Regions from separate parts of the Bacillus sp. 37MA genome, predicted to be linked through region 2. Evidence: riboswitches for the same ligand, from Rfam matches in the RefSeq annotation. Region 2 holds a riboswitch; each other region holds the start of a gene.
The links. A riboswitch is a leader RNA that binds a small molecule or an ion and turns the genes downstream of it on or off. The one in region 2 is predicted to bind cyclic di-GMP.

Region 1 (4,216 bases), 1.5 Mb from region 2:
GACAATGGTTTACTGAATAAAAAACCCTGCCCTTGACTGCAGCCATCCTCACTCAAGGCAATCAACTGTTCTTGGCTTTCAATCCCTTCAGCAATCACATTTAAGTTCAGTGTTTGTGCGATGTCCATGATCGCCTTGACAATCGCCTGGCTTTCCTTGTTTTGATGAATGTCCCGAATAAAAGAAGCATCAATTTTCAAAGTATCTACGGGAAGATGCTTGATGTAACTGAACGAACTGTACCCTGTTCCAAAATCATCGATAGATATATGAACGCCTAACTCTCTAATTTCTTGCAGGATGACTACTGCTTGATCGATATCTGTAAAAATACTTTCCGTAATCTCAAGCTCCAGCCACTCTGGCTCCAATCCGGTCTCATTTAAAATCCCTTTTATCTTGTCTAATAAGTTAGATTGATAAAATTGTCGGGTAGACAAATTAATCGATACTCTTAGTGGGGGATAGCCTTGATTCTGCCAATCTTTATTTTGCTTGCATCCTTGACGAAGCACCCATTCCCCGAGAGGAAGGATCAATCCTGTTTCTTCAGCTACCGGGATAAACTTGCCAGGTGATATCCTCCCCAATTCTGGATGATTCCAACGAACAAGGGCTTCCATGCCGATTAACTGTCCGCTGGTAAGATTCATTTTAGGCTGGTACTCAATGTAAAATTGCTTCTGTTGTATGGCTTTTTTCAATTCATTTTCTAATAGAATCCGTTCCAATGATCGTTCTTCCATATCTGGATGGAAGAACAAATACCCGTTCCGTCCTTGTTCTTTAACAGCATATAGAGCCATGTCTGCTCGTTTTAATAGTTCATCCACATCCTTTCCATCTGAGGGGAAGAGAGAAATACCGATACTACAAGAGAGGTTGTATACCTTTCCTCCAGACTCTATCGGTACTTGGAAACTGTCTTTGATCCTTTGAGCAATGGTTTCCACCCTCTCTGTATCCGACACATTTGTCAACAAAATGGTAAACTCATCCCCTCCTATACGAGCAACCAAGTCTGTTGAGTGAAGACACTCCTTAATCTGCTTGGCTGTTTCGATCAGAATAAGATCACCAATTTCGTGCCCATAAGAATCATTAATATGTTTAAATCGATCGACGTCAACAAACATGACGGCTAGTTGTGATCGAACAGAATTGGCTTGATTGACTTCTTTACGCAAACAATCCATAAAGAGTCTTCGATTTGGTAATTCAGTCAATGTATCATGGTAAGCTAAATGATAAATCGTTTGCTCTGTCTTTTTCCTTTCGGTTATATCCCGCATAACTAGCACTAAATTTTTCACAATTCCAAATGGGTCAAAAATAGAATTAACCTTCGCTTCCACATCAATATAATTTCCACTTTTCGCTAGGATACGGAATTCTAATTGGGAAGACCCTTTTCCTTTTGTAATCATGTCTTGAATACTGTCAATGACACTTTGACGATCCTCTTCGTGTACCCATTGAAATAAAGGACTAGACTCCATCTCTACCAAATCGTGCCCTAATAGAACCGTGTGAGATGGAGATATGTATAATAGATTCCCCTCTTCATCAATCGTTGAAATCAGATCTGACGAATTTTCAGTGATTAACCGATACTTTTCCTCACTTTTCCGTACTTCTTCTTCCATTTTTTTTCGAGGACTGATATCATTTCGTATCGAGATATATTGATACGGTTTTCCCCGATCATTTAAAAATGGCACAATGGTTGTATCTACCCAATAAAATGAACCATCTTTAGCCTTATTACGTATTTCTCCACGCCAAATATCTCCTGCTCCAATCGTGGCCCACATATTCTTGATAAAATCTCGAGAATGATAGCCTGAATTTAAAATCCGATGATCTTGTCCCAATATTTCTTCCTGTTCATATTGAGAGATTTCACAGAATTGGTCATTAGCATAAAGGATAACCCCGCGCTGATCCGTCATAGCCACAATCGATGATCGATCCAAAGCATACTTAACATCAGCCAGTTCCTTCAAAATATCGTCCATTTCTTCCTTATTCTCGTGCCTTATTGGTTCAGGCACCGTTACCGATCTTTTTTTTCCCATTTTTATCACCTATGACATTTAATTTAATAGTATTTTCAGAGAAATATACTTGATTAAATAAAAAAACCGACCTATTAAAAATAGCAGGGTCGGTTGCACTACTTGCTCCCAGTCATCCAAAGTGCCCACATACAGATGGCTGTTCATCGCTTCCATAATCAAGTTGTTTAATTTTGTTAAAAAGTAGCCCTATTGTAAAACTATACCTTGATTATAGCTATTGAAGTCCGAAAGTCAATAAATTAAGTAGTATATTATACCCAACCAATAGGCGAACATCAGCTTTACAACAGGTGGCCATACGGGTGAAGTCGTATTCTTATATTCTTACGGACCTTCAAGACCAACAGGATTAGTTGAAAATACGGATACTGCCAAAACAATGGCCAAGTTTATGGACTTTGATCTAAATCAATTAACAAAACAACTATATACGAATGCGAAAGACGCCTTAGAAAAGAAAGGATTTACAACGCGTATTGACTAACAGGTCCAAATAACCCCGTATTTGTAGCTGAAAAAGGAATCCAGAAAGTAGAGCTTCCAGCAAATAAAAACATCGTCATCCAAACAACAAAGAAATCAACTCAACAAAAAGAAGTTAATGGGACAGACTTTTACATTTCTGAAAGTGCATTAAAGCTAGTAAAATAATCTCTCTGCTCTACTCATAGGGCCATAATCAGAAAAGAACCCACGAATATCTAAGGGTTCTTTTCTTTCTATCCATGTAGATAGCGTTTATTCTTTTCGATTCTCTTTCTTTTTGGCTGGCAACAACGATCACCATTCTTTTCTTCTAGCATCACTTGAATGGCTTCTTCAAAATTGTGAATACTTCCACCAAACCCCGATTGAAATTGTTTCGCCTTTTTTACAGATTCGAAAGTAATCACCTGTGGCTGACAAGAATTAAGATGAATATCTGAATTTATTACATATGTGGCGATCTTGGCGCTGATCATTGTATCCTTTAAAAAATCATAGCAAATGATTTGGGAAACTTCTTTTCCTATTTGTTGATATCGAAGTAAACCACAATGTGCGCAGCATGTGTGCTCAATTCGTTGATTTAATTTGATGAGTTGAACAGATAATCTCGTGTTTGACTGTTTATTGCAATACGAACAAACGTAAGAGGATACATGGGTTTTTTTAGGAAGATAATAAATCCCATTCAATGATTTTAAGATCAACTGCTGTTCCACTAGTGGCTTAATGTCACTGTAAACGGTTGCTGTAGACACAGTTAACCGCTTACTAATTTCAGAAACCCGCAAAGCACCCTCTTCTTCCATCCATATTAAAATTTGTTGTTGTCGTTCTCTCGGCAGCATTTGATCCCTCCATCCCTTTTTATCGATTACATGACATTCCTAAGATCGTCATTTTCAAACAAGTTTAACAGGTGCTGTGTATACGGATGCCTTTCCACTGAAAACAATTGCTCCCTGGCGCAATCATCTACGATTTGTCCATTTTTCATGACCAACACCCGATTGCACATAAAATGAACGGCGGATAGATCATGAGAGATAAATATATACGAAAATCCCAGCTTCTCCTGCAAATCTTTCAATAAGTTCAGAATTTCCGCCTGAATGATCGTATCCAAACTAGATGTTGGCTCATCTAGCACAATGAACGTCGGTTCGATACTGATCGCTCTCGCAATAGACACCCTTTGTTTTTGTTCCGCTTAGTTCATGTGGGTATTGGTGCAGAACCGTTTCTGAAAGACCGACATGTTGTAATAGTCGTTCGGCCGTTTCACTTCGACTCAATTTGCTATCACCCAGAAACGAAAGGGTCTTATTTTTCAATTGATCAAGGGGTTCCATAAGAGAGTCCATCACTTTCAGTCGTGGATTCAAAGCAGCGGAAGGATTTTGAAACACGGCTTGATTGCGGCCTCTGATCGCCCGAAAAGCGGCGTTATTACGTTTATGGATTGGAATACCTTGAAACCAAGTTTCCCCTGCATCTGTCTATATAATAAAATCGAACACAATGATCTGTGATGGACCGTCATTCAAATAAATATCTTTATTTTGTTGCTCAGTCAAAAGATTTTACGGCGTGTCATTTCAGACGCATCTACTTTTTACTAGTGTGGAAAATCTCAAACTCTGTTCTAC
Region 2 (4,216 bases):
TGCTATGTTGGAAACTTCTTTTAACTCTTTCAAAAGGTCAAATTTTTCTTTTTCAATAAGCGCCTGTTCTAGTTCAATTGACTTATCGAAATGGTCTTCAATAGAGCGTTTATTCCGTCCAGTCACGATAATAATATTTTCGATTCCAGATTGAACTGCTTCTTCAACAATATATTGAATAGCCGGTTTATCAACGATCGGCAACATTTCTTTCGGCTGTGCTTTCGTTACGGGCAGGAATCTTGTACCTAACCCGGCCGCGGGAATAATCGCTTTTTTTATTTTCATGAATGCTCCTTTCAATCTATATGCCTTGTTGCCCGCTGTCTATATAAGATAGTGGGCAACAAGGCACACTAATTAAACTAATACTTGCTGATAAGTTCTTTATCAACTATTGTGTAGCCTCTTGAGTTTTCAAAAACATATTGAATGACTTTTATAAATTCATTTTTCTCCAGTTCATTGAAAACGATTTTGAAAAATAATTTGTTATCTTTTTCATATATGTCTTGAATAACGCCGCCAACTCCTGACAGCTCTGGATTGGAAAGCTCGACCAGATCGCCTAGTTTATATGAATCATTCACAAGATAATCATTTTTGTACAAAATAATTTGATTGATCGACATTTGGTAGATATTAAAGGTCGAATGACTTTTTTCAGACAAGTTGGATAACCAAACGTGAGAATTGGTGAATGTAATGTTTTCTTCACCATCCGGTTTTGGTCGTTCCATGCAGACAAGAATACTGACAAAGATACTACTAATGTTGTAGCAGCACCAAATTAAATTTACAACGATAGAGGAATAGGAATACATATTGTAATACATCTTATATAAACCGAAGATGATCGCTGAGATGGACAGAATGAATAGGATGATGTGAGGTAGAGCGAGCGTAAAGTGAAAGTATTTGGAATCGGTCTTTTTCTCTTTTGACGTAACATTAAAATCGAGCTGTCTTTTCAAGAAAAATTCAGCGAAAGCGGCTTTAGCGAGATAAGGTGCTAACGATACTTCATATATATTCGCCCAGTACATCGTTCGATGGTTTTGAGAGAGCAGCTTAAAAATCAAGAATGATGCGATAAGAGAGGGACCTGCAAATAAAAGTAAATCATAAACATTTGTTGAAACGAACGGAATGCCCGTTAGCAGAAATATAATCGGTGCGATGATAAACATAAGCTTTTGAAGACCACAAAACCAATAGAGGATGCCACTGAAATAAATAAGGCGCTGTGATACGTTTAGTCCTTTTAGTTTTGTAGGACCCCATTTTTTCATCACTTGAATATTGCCTCGTGCCCACCGTTTTCGCTGCTTCACTAAATCACCAAACGTATCGACACTCATTCCGAACACTAACGGTTCATTGACGAAGACCGTTTCATAGCCTTTTGCTTGAATGATAATGCCTGTCGCCAAATCTTCTGTTATACTTCCGGTTGGAAAACCGCCAATATCTTCGACTGTACTTCTTCGGAACACCGCATTTGTTCCAACATGCAGCACGACGTTAAAAGCAGCCCGGCCAGCTTCAACAAAACGCATAAAGAAATCTTGCTCATTCGGTATTTCTTTAAAGTATCGCAAGTTATTTTGAAAAGGATCGGAGTTATAAAATACTTGCGGCGTTTGGACAAATCCGACATTTTTCTTGGTGAAATACCCCATCGTTCTTCGTAAAAAATAACTTTTCGGAATCATATCCGCATCCAGCAGCATGACAAATTCCCCGTTTGTTTTGTTAAAAGCATTATTTAAATTGCCGGCTTTTGCATGTTCATTGGATTCACGGGTGATGTAGCCTACATCAAACTCTTCGGCAAGCAATTTAATTTCTTCTCTGTTCCCATCATCACAAATATAGATGGATAATTTCGAAGCGGGATACTTTAACGACTTACAGCCCGCAACGGTTTTTTTGAGTACATCGGCTGGCTCATTATACGTAGCGATAAATACATCAACAGTAGGGGAAGTGCGAAATAAGTCCATGCTTTTAAACTGAATTTTATACTCCTTTAAAAATGTTAAACGAAAAACGTTGGACTGAAAAAAATCAACAAATTCAGATAAAAATAAAACAACGCCAAGGATGATGGTTAAGGTACTGAACATTGGAATGGTTTCTAAACCTCGCCATAAAATGTACGCGGAGTTACAGAGGACAGCCGTGAGAATGAAAAACAGTTTAAATTTTTTCCATTTACAGGCTAATAAATACAAGAGGAATAACAACAATACGATGAGGATGGTCAAAATGACTTTCGCATTCATATTCGTTACTTGCATTGCAACTTCCATTCCGATCCCCCCGTTTATGAGGCGGCCCAGCCGTCATAGCCACTTGGCCTTAGACCTGTAACTTTGCGTCCTAACCTTTCGATTAGTTTGCCTTTATCTGAATTTTTAATCTTAAAATAATGATACTATCCCCCATTCAAGTTAAATGTATGAAAGGGCGCTCGTTCTTATTCAGATGAAATCTAAAGAAGCAATTGTATAATAAAAAGGACAGAACAGTAATATTGACTGATCCGCCGCTCATTTAGATTTTAAACTGAAAAGAATGAGTAAAATCCCGCTTATGAGACAGATGCTTTTTGTTAAAGGGATTTTTTCTGCGAGGCCCGCTATGCCTATTCCGGTCGTGACGATCAAAATAAAAGGACCGACTAAGGCAAGTAAACTGTTGATGTAAAAAGCTTTTTCTAAATCATTCAATTTAAGCATCAACATCGCAGCAGTTATCTCGATACTACCTGAAATGAGTCTCAATACAATCATGAAGAGAAGTGCTTTTTCAATAAAAAGGACCATCTTATCACCCTTAGACATCTATTTATTCATCATCTATATGCATTTAGCGGGTGAACTAGATCCATGAAAATGAATAAAGCAGCAAATGAAAACGTTCAGTGATCATAGTGAACCATTCCATTTTAGTAGGGTGAAAAGATGAGACGTACGTTCATTTTATTCGCTCATTTGCAGCATTTGGTGGGAGATTTTTGAATTCAGCATGGATCAATTAGTCGGACGGACTTCTCAAAGCGGAGGAAATACAGACACAATGACGGACTGAATGGCAGATACTGTCGACAGATTTCTTGTGGCGGCACGGGCAGGATGGTGGAAAAAGAGAGAGCAAGATCTACACTTTCTTGAATGTAGAAGTTTCAAGAAAGTATTTTTATTCGTTGAAAACGAGTAAAATGAATAGTGCTTCGATATGTTTTGATCAATGCGGGGAGATGAAAAGAACTAAATGGCTTCTTCTTTTTTTACCATTATTTTTAATACAGTTTTACAATTAGTTTCTTTAATGGGATTTATTTTCGTAATTGGATTTATGCTGGATTTTTTACAAAAACAATCGGTTACGTATTTATACCGAACGTTTAATAAGAAAGGCTATTTAGTAACGGCCTGGATCGGCACACCTATCCATGAATTCGGACATGTCATCATGTGCCTGCTATTTAGACATCGGATTAAAAAGGTGCAATGGGTTCCAACTAGAGGGGATATACATTATTTAGGTTTTGTGGAGCATAGCTACAACCCGAGAAGTCTGTATCAGAAAATAGGCAACTTTTTTATCGGGATCGGTCCTTTTATTTCAGGCGTAGTGTCCTTAATAATTCTTATGTATTGTTTCGTTCCTGAATCCTATCGCCTCTATACAGCTTATTTAGAAAATCAAGTTCAGCCAGAACAAATAAGCCTCGATATGGTGAAGAGTGTGTTACTATCTTCGGGTGTATTGTTTCAAAGCTTGTTCACCATAGGAAATATCGTGAATCCGTTATTCTGGCTATTTATTTTCTTTGCGATAAGCATATCGACACATATCGCTTTAAGCAAAGAAGATATAAAAGGGGCCGCAACGGGAATTTCTTCCGTATTCATTGTATTGCTAACGTTCAATTTACTCGGAGCTTTTTTCCATTTTGACAGCAGTAAAATGATTTCTACCCTTACAAGCTATCATGCGTATACAATGGCTTTTGCCAGTTTAGCCATTTTGTTTTCTTGTGTCACTTTATGTATTTGTTTTATACTTTACATCGTAATGCATAAAGTTAAACGGCGTTAACTGAAAAATAAAGAGCTGCGATCCGTAGCTCTTTATTTATTTGAAATTCTTATAGAGTACCTTCATAGTAATTTGTCAGCCCACTTTTCTTCGGCCAATTCACCGT
Region 3 (4,216 bases), 1.5 Mb from region 2:
CATATCATATAGAGCACCTTTTCGCCGTGCAAACCTGAAAACACCATTTGCGCGAAACAAAACAAAGAGAAAAACAAAAGCGAGCGATCGGTTTTCCGCTGCATGTACATGCCTAGTAAATAAAGACCCATAACGAGTAGTGCTGTCACCACCACCCAGTCATGCATTAACGAACGGTCCCGGAGAGACGAAATCGCTTCCTGGCTGCCGATATACATCGGGCTGGTCAGGCCCCCGCCCGCCATATAATAATAATTCGCAACGTGCAAAACAATTGTGTTCTTACCTTTTTCAAGCGGGACATATACGGTATATGGTGTATTGCCGGGCTTAGTAGACTCTTTCGTTTCACCCGGCGCGCCGCTTGATCCGATCAGCTCGCCATTAAAAAAAAGCCGATGCGCCATCCGGATCGAGTTCGTCTTCAGGCCGATCACGTTTTCTTCCTGATCAGCCAGAATTATCAGCCGATACGAACCGTAGCCAAATGGACTGTCCAGCTGCTCATCTCTCGCCCAGTTATGAGGAACGGGCTGGGAAAGGCTTTCTGACCAGTCCCCATCAATCGGATCAACAAACGCACCTTTTTGAAACAACCATTCGCCGTTAAGCTGCATCGCTACTTCCTCTTGAAAAGATCCACCCCGTAAATCAAGAACACCCTTTTCTGCCAGATTTTCTGTCTCATTTTGACCCAATAAAAACAAATAAGCGATCGAGATTCCCCCAAATAAAAGCACGCATAACGCCAGCAGCCATTTCGATTCTTTCATGACACTCATTGCCCCATAATCGAAGCCAATAAAGCGCAAGTAGCTGTGGACGGCTGGATACCGATATCTTCTTCAAGCAATTCCGCAAACCGACGATACACAATGACCGCTTCTGTCCGGTTCCCCGTCTTCGCATACGCATTCATCAGCCGCTGGCATACGTCATCCGAGTAAGGAGACAGCTCAAGCTGTTTTTCAAGGGAGTGAATCCATGCTTTTTCCATTCCGGCTAATTCATAATCTGCTTCCAGCTGTTGAAGCAGTTCCAGCATTTGCCGACGGATGTATTCCCGTTTCTCTTGTGCCCAATGAAATCCCGTCATTTCCATATAATCGCCCGTGTACAGATCCAGCCGCTTTTCCATATACGTCCGCTCGTGCGTTCCATTTGACATCATCTTATTCCATTCTATACAGTCACAATTAAGGCGCTCGATATCTATATAGTACGCAGAACCATTTTTTAAAATAATCTCTTCCATGCCGTGTTCTTTAAACACTTTGCGTAAATACGAAATGCCTGTGTAAAGGCTTATTTTCGCTTTATCCACATTCACATCGGGCCATAACGCCTCAACAATGTAGTCCCGTTCCAAAAGGCTCCCTTCGTGATGGATGAAAAAAGCACATAGCTCTTTTACTTTGTTCGTTTTCCATACAAACGGTTGGTTGCTTGAAGAGTCCGTCACCTGAAAATCGCCAAACGTACGGATCGATACACCCTTTGCAGCCGGACAGTCTCCTATCACACCTTTCAATCGGGAAACCGCTTTATCCAGCCGCTGCTTCGTAATGGGCTTTAGCATATAATCAAGCGAATAAAGATCAAATGCCTCAAGGGCAAACGCTCTGTACGCCGTAATAAAAACGATATGAATAGATGGATTATGTTTTTTTATATGCCGGGCCAGATCGATGCCTGACATGCCCGGCATCTCAATATCTAAAAAGAATGCATCCACCTCTTGCTGTTCAAGGTGATCAAGCGCTGCAAACGGGTTCGTATACGCACCACAAATTTGAACGTCCGGATCATCTGCAAGCAAAAAGCGGATCACCTCCATCCCAACTTCTTCATCATCGACAAGGACGGTTTTAATCATCGATACCCCTTCTTCCTATATGAATATCTTTTATTTAAGCGGATTTGATTTACTTATTAAGCTCCGCTTGCTGAAATGCTTCCTTTCCATTTCGATCGATTCATCGCCGCTCTCGTAAACTTTTATAAACACGACTGTCATCACCTGGCGTGAGCGGGCAATTATTCCTTTCCACAACTGGAAAAACGGCCGAACCTCATCTTTACGCAAAATTGTTTGGCTCCTTGTCACTTCTTTTCCCTCCAATCAATGAATCTACTGAAAAAAGAATACGACTTTCTTCTTATAAATTTCTTAATTTTTTCTGATTGAAGAAAAAAGACTCGCCAGATGAAGGCAAGTCTTTAAGATTCTTATTCTGAGCGTAAGCATTCTCTGCCGAACGTGAACAATCGGTTCTGAACGTGAGTATTTTTCCTTCCGGCCACGTGATTATAGCCACATTCGATGATCGATCCAAAGCATACTTAATATCAGCTAATTCCTTCAAAATTTCATCCATTTTTTCCTTATTTTCAAGTCTTAATGATTCAGACACTATTATCTAACTTTTGCCCCCCATCTTTTATCATCTATAACATTGAATTTGATCGTACTTTCAGATAAACATACTTGAATAAATAAAAAAACGACCCATAAAAAATAGCAGGGTCGGTTGCACTACTCACTCCTAGCCATCCAAAGTGCCCACATACAGATGGCTGTTCATCGCTCCATAATGTTTCATATAATTTACAAAAATTTTTTTCCCGTAAAATCATATCTTAATTATAGACAGAAAGATCTAAATGTCAATGAATCCCTCAGATTATTAGGTTATTTCGAACTACTAATTATATCCCTATAAACATGAAGCAATTGCTTCGTTGCCGGCTGGATTCTGGTGCAAAAACTTCAAGACAGTTGCAAATCATCTTTAAATCTTGGACATACTGATACTATTACTCTAAAAGAGGAACAAGATCATCGATTGTTAATTACACTCTGTCCAACTCAATAAATTAAACAAATGCTCAGAGAATTATCGTTCTGAGCGTTGTTGCACTTATTAAGGTAAAGCACCTGTTAGCTTAATAAGTTTTTTAATTTGTTGAACGAATTTACCTAAACATTTATATATCCTTCTAAATAAACAACAGCTTCTCCAGACATTTTTACCCTTTCACCTAAATCAGTACAATACAGCTTTCCGCCTCTTTCTGATAATTGCAATGTGACAAATTCATTTTTATTCAATTTATTTTTCCAATATGGAACTAGTGTACAATGAGCAGAACCAGTAACTGGGTCTTCATCTACTCCAGCCTTTGGTGCAAAGAATCTTGATACGAAATCTACTTCTTTTCCTTTAGCTGTTACTATTACACCAAAACCATCTAGTTTTTTTAGTTCATCCATATTTAATTCAAGACTCAAAATATCCTGCTCTGTATCAAATACTGCCATATAGTCTCTAGACTTATAGACTTCTTTAGGTACTTTACCTAAACCTTTAATAAGTGCCTCTGGAGCATCGCATTTTCTTCCTTCTCTAGAAGGAAAAGCTAAGGTAAATAAACCGCCATCCTTAGATACTTCTAAAAGTCCACTTTGGGTATTAAAGTTTATATCCTTTGAATTTTCATCTAAATAAGTACATATTACATAAGCAGATGCTAATGTTGCGTGTCCACATAAGTCTACTTCCCCTTTTGGAGTGAACCATCTCAACTCATATTCATTATCCTTTTTTACAAAAAAGGCTGTTTCAGATAAATTATTTTCTGCTGCAATCTTTTGCATTAAATCATCTTTTATCCATTCAGTTAATGGACAGACTGCTGCCGGATTTCCTTTAAATTGTTCATTTGTAAACGCATCAATCTGATAAATTGGAATTCTCATTTCCGTAATCTCCTCGCTATTCATTTAAAACTCCATAGGTTATCGCAAGTGCTGTTAAGCTCGGTAATATGGGCAGTGTAAGTGGGAACGCTGCATAAAAAGCTTCTTTCCATTCAGGAGTTTTTTGCTTTGCTTCATTCTAAATTGGAATTATCATAACACGCACAAAAAATGCCACACAATATAATAATTGTGTGGCATACAAATTAATAAAGGCTTTTTAATAATTTCTGTAAAATCATTAAACCTTTCGCTAATTCTTCATTCGTTTCGGGTGCACAAATGGACAGACGAACCGCTTTTTCAGGAATACTATTCCCTACTGTAAATCGTTCAGCCGCATATATTTCAACGCCATGATCTAAAGCAAGGGCCTCAAAATCTGCTCCTGATCTATTAGCTGGAAGTTTCAGCCAACGAAAAATCCCCGTTTCGTCACCGTAACAATCATAGCCT
Region 4 (4,216 bases), 730 kb from region 2:
AGTGAAGTGTTGTTTGTCGGCATGTGCCTGCTTCTCTTGAGCGGTTTCCTTTTACTTATCATTTCAGGACTCATTCATCTTGAAAACTTAAAACCGGTACTCGAAGAAGGACTTTCACCGGTGATCAAAACCGCTATTACCCAAACGTTGTACTTCCCATTTGGACAAATCATCGTCTTTGCGATGATCTTTCCTTATGTCAAGGAACATGAAAAAGTGAAACGCACCGGATTATGGGCAATGGGCATGAGTGGCCTTCTATTGGCCCTTGTCGCAGCAGGTAACATAAGTGTTCTCGGTGTTGATCTTACTTCACATGCACAATTTCCTTCTCTAGCTTCGATCCAGTCGATTGAAGTAGCCGGATTTTTGGAGCGTTTGGATATTTATTTTATCCTATTTGTGATGATCGGCGGTTTTTTAAACATAAGTATCTCTTTCTATGCGGCGGTGATGGGAGCGTCTCATTTATTTCATGTGAAACATCCTTCCCGTCTTGCTTATCCGATGGGCATAGTCATTTTACTTGCATCCATGGTCACTGCAAGCAATTATATAGAATATGTTCAACAATGGAGGGAGGTTTTCTCTCGGTATTTCGAACCCTCGTTCCAAGTCATCATTCCTATTCTTCTTCTCATCATTGCTTTTTTCAAAAACAGAAAGAAAGCAGCATAGAAAGAATAGGTTCCCTTTTTATCCATTATTCGTTATCGTCATTCGGAGTGTGTGTTTCTATAACTTAGACCTAACGGGGAAAAACATTATAGTGTTAAAAACTAAACATTTTATGTCACAGTTCGAACAAACTATGAAGCAATGAGGATGGGGCGAAATGTTGCAGGATGCGTAAAACGTTCACAAATATTGAATTAAAAAAAGCGGCTGTATTTACTTCATACAGTCGCTCAATATTAGATAGGTGGCTACAGCAGGGGGAGGAGGCAAAAGCAAAAGCAAAAGCAAAAGCAAAAGCTAGATTAATTCAAAAAGGTCTTACGGATAATAGGTTGCTTCCTAGCAGTCAGTATCCGCCACCCATGAAAGATGCGCCAACGATGATTAACAAAATGAACAAAACAACAATTAGCACAAAGCTAGAGCCGTATCCACCAGATTTTTCACAACTCATAATTATCACCTCTTTTTAAATATAGTATGAAAAAATAGAGCCGAGTCTTGTACGAATGGTTCTATAAAAATCAAAAAGTGTTATCTGCAACGATTACAGCCATGTGAGTGATTACGGTGACTATGTGATGGATTCATGTAATTTTGTGATGGATCCATGTGACATTGTGATGGATCCATATAGCCCGGATCTACGACGACGTTTCTTGTCACAGGCTGATAAATATGGCGAGGAACGTTAACAATATGCTGCCGATTAACATTCACGATTGGGTGAATGACAGGAACCTCGCGTTTAATGTAGGAATCATGAAATACACACTTTGGGGGACAAATTATTGGTCTAATAGGACGACACATCCAAAACACCTCCTTGTTTACTATAATAGATGCACTATGAAGCGATTTGGAAACGGACAAACATCATGGGTGAGATTTTAAATTTGTTAAAAATGACATACACACAATGCAGGTAGCTATCTGCTCTTTTGAAAAGAAGACGATTATCGTAGGGCATTTGAGCAAGTTGGAAATACTAGAGTTACGAGCTTCGGGATGGAAACACCAGAGGGAAAAGAGAAATGGGATTCTGATTGCGAGGTAAAAAGGGAGGAAGCTCGATGTCAGGAATTATCGATGACGGCCAGGCTTCCGGACAGCATGAAGTGGCAGTTTTTATTCACGGCGGCGGATCATCACAGGGGCTATGAAAAATATGAATGAATTAAGCAACAAAGAAAGTCGGCTGGATATAGTCGATATGATAATAGACTTGTTAACGGGGAATTGGCATGTATTTTGTAATTGTTCCAGGTGGATTTTGTGCATACAACATTGAAAGTTTTGAAATGCTAGATGAAGCGAAAGATCGGGTGAAAGAGCTCATTGAAGTAGGACATAGAATAGCACGGTTGGCGCAGAAAATCCCGATGAAAATCAAAGTGGCAGTCGAGTTTTAAACAAAAAATAGCCAGGTTAATACCTGACTGTAAAAGAGTTGAAAAATGACAAAATAGGGTTGGGATATGACGGGAAACCGTCGTATAAAAACAGTATACCCATTCTAGAAAAGTTTATACAAAAAGATCGAGATTTCTCCTGTCCAGGCGAATTTAGAGCGGGCGGAGCAGAAAATTGAAGATCGGAAAAACGGCAGCCTTTTTCTTGTTTCATAAGAAAGGTTACTTTGTGTCGTCAGGAAAAGGAAGTTTAGTCAAGTTTCTGCATTGTATAGGAATATGGTTCTATTACAGTAACGTTGTCAATTTTTATACGGCGATCAGTCAACAGTATTTAAGACATGTAAAATAGACTATAGAGTACCTTTGGTATGTATCTCCCCCATAAAATGAGTAACAATAGCTGAATTTCTTATTAAATGAACCAATAAGTCTCCTATAAATGAGTAAATATACTTTAATAAATAATGAGTAAAATGAACTTTAATAATTGAAATAATTACTATTTTTGTTGACGTGACATTATTCGACATGATTTAATGTATATAAATTCTTAATGAAAAAGGCAAACTTATCGAAAGGTAAGGACGCAAAGCCATGGGTCTAATGTTCTGGTGAATTATGACAGCCAGGTTGCCAAATAGGGCTTTAACCCCGTATTTGGATCAATAACTGTTTAAGGTAGGGTGAAAAATGCGGGGAGAAAAAAATGAATTAAAAATGAACGTTGAAAAGTTTTTTTTGTTATTACAAAACTATCCGGATGACTTTGATTCGACTTCAGTATTTGTAAGGTTTTTGCGATCTTTTTTAAGGGTAAATGCTCGCGGGAAAATGTTACCTACTATTGAAATAATGACATTGATAAAAGAGCAGAAACCTAATGTGTTTCGTTCGATGAGCAAACTTTCAGAAGAAGATAACATGTTAGCCTTTTTGACTAGTTTATCGATGGATTTTCAACAAGCAGAAAGCCGACTCCAATCCATTTACGAAGGTAAAAGAGTAGGGCAATAAGGATGAGACGAAAATGGACAGATAAAGATGTTTACTTTTTAGAAAAACGGGTTGGGAACTGCTCCTTATCAGCCATCGCAAGCCAACTTAATCGAAGTGAGACAGCTATTTCGTTGAAATTAAAGAGACTGGGCCTGGGGAACACTAAAAACGCTACGGGCTTCTTAACTAGTAGTGAGTTAGCTGAAGCGTTAAATGTGGACAGAAAAACAGTATACAATTGGATTCAGTTTCATGGACTTGAATCAACATCGCGTATAACATGTTATAAACGAAAATTTTACTTAATTGACGTTCATTCTTTTTGGAAATGGGCTGAACAAAACCAAGAGAAAATCGATTTCAGTATCATTGAAAAACATGCCCTGCCTCCTGAACCAGATTGGATAGATGAAGCTCGTCAGACTAGTACAGACAAGAAAATAAAGACATATAAACGTTGGACAACAAAAGAAATTGAACTCCTTTTAAAGTGGAAAAAAGAAGGGTTAAGTTTCAAAGAGATTGCCGAAAAGCTGAATAGAAGCAGAGTTAGCGTTGAGCGTCGTTACGCACGATGTCAAAATAGCTAATAGTAAGGTTTGGAGCGTATAGAAAAGAGTACAGATTCCGTGAGTACTCTTTTTTGTTGTACAGTTACTATATATGTGAGCAGGGTAAATTTTTAATTACTTTTATTTTTCGGAATAATTTCTTGTGCAGAAAAATAGAGGGTATGTGTTAAAATAACAAAAATTAAATATTAAAGGAAATGATATTTTTGTTTATTAAATCATCTATTCTTTTTCAATATCTCTCATTAAAGAGAAAGTCGGATTGAATCCGTTCATTCGAAAAGAAGAATAACAAACAGCCCGCCTACTCGTCATGAGTAGACGGGCGATTTTTATTATGATAATTTGTCTTTTTTAAAAGCTCTTAAATAACCCATTGACGCTGCATATGTTGCTGCTCTTGGCGGAATCCCTTTTTTCTTTAATTCATCCACAGTATTTTGAATCTTTTTCCTAGCATTCACATTATCTTGGTTCAAATAGAACAACTCCTTATTATTTTCTATTTTCCCTTTTTGTCTTTTACGAGTGTATAGCCACCCTGGACTTATTTTG

Region 1: linked by a shared signal. The riboswitch ahead of A3M5_RS0101200 (bifunctional diguanylate cyclase/phosphodiesterase) and the one ahead of A3M5_RS22775 (glycosyltransferase family 2 protein) in region 2 are both predicted to bind cyclic di-GMP.
Region 3: linked by a shared signal. The riboswitch ahead of A3M5_RS0100955 (hypothetical protein) and the one ahead of A3M5_RS22775 (glycosyltransferase family 2 protein) in region 2 are both predicted to bind cyclic di-GMP.
Region 4: linked by a shared signal. The riboswitch ahead of A3M5_RS0105220 (hypothetical protein) and the one ahead of A3M5_RS22775 (glycosyltransferase family 2 protein) in region 2 are both predicted to bind cyclic di-GMP.

Annotation. Positions count from the first base shown of each region.
Region 1 covers NZ_KB889752.1:210,326-214,541, reverse strand. Annotated here, with positions in the region: gene A3M5_RS0101200 (bifunctional diguanylate cyclase/phosphodiesterase) at 1-2,078, opposite strand, end outside; cyclic di-GMP riboswitch class II at 2,157-2,241, opposite strand; gene A3M5_RS0101195 (DeoR family transcriptional regulator) at 2,801-3,415, opposite strand; gene A3M5_RS23550 (ATP-binding cassette domain-containing protein) at 3,442-3,759, opposite strand.
Region 2 covers NZ_KB889752.1:1,662,891-1,667,106, reverse strand. Annotated here, with positions in the region: gene galU (UTP--glucose-1-phosphate uridylyltransferase GalU) at 1-288, opposite strand, end outside; gene A3M5_RS22775 (glycosyltransferase family 2 protein) at 366-2,315, opposite strand; cyclic di-GMP riboswitch class I at 2,333-2,417, opposite strand; gene A3M5_RS0109390 (YqhV family protein) at 2,556-2,831, opposite strand; gene A3M5_RS26835 (DUF2238 domain-containing protein) at 2,998-3,096, shown strand; gene A3M5_RS0109380 (hypothetical protein) at 3,280-4,110, shown strand; gene A3M5_RS0109375 (NAD(P)/FAD-dependent oxidoreductase) at 4,173-4,216, opposite strand, start outside.
Region 3 covers NZ_KB889752.1:161,497-165,712, reverse strand. Annotated here, with positions in the region: gene A3M5_RS21930 (hybrid sensor histidine kinase/response regulator) at 1-773, opposite strand, end outside; gene A3M5_RS0100965 (response regulator) at 779-1,876, opposite strand; gene A3M5_RS0100960 (hypothetical protein) at 1,907-2,107, opposite strand; gene A3M5_RS0100955 (hypothetical protein) at 2,160-2,414, opposite strand; cyclic di-GMP riboswitch class II at 2,517-2,600, opposite strand; gene A3M5_RS0100950 (PhzF family phenazine biosynthesis protein) at 2,981-3,760, opposite strand; gene A3M5_RS0100945 (aminotransferase-like domain-containing protein) at 3,967-4,216, opposite strand, start outside.
Region 4 covers NZ_KB889752.1:934,776-938,991, forward strand. Annotated here, with positions in the region: gene A3M5_RS0105200 (GerAB/ArcD/ProY family transporter) at 1-678, shown strand, start outside; gene A3M5_RS24395 (YjcZ family sporulation protein) at 1,025-1,132, opposite strand; gene A3M5_RS25195 (hypothetical protein) at 1,923-2,090, shown strand; cyclic di-GMP riboswitch class I at 2,645-2,731, shown strand; gene A3M5_RS0105220 (hypothetical protein) at 2,784-3,107, shown strand; gene A3M5_RS0105225 (helix-turn-helix domain-containing protein) at 3,110-3,679, shown strand; gene A3M5_RS25710 (hypothetical protein) at 3,997-4,140, opposite strand.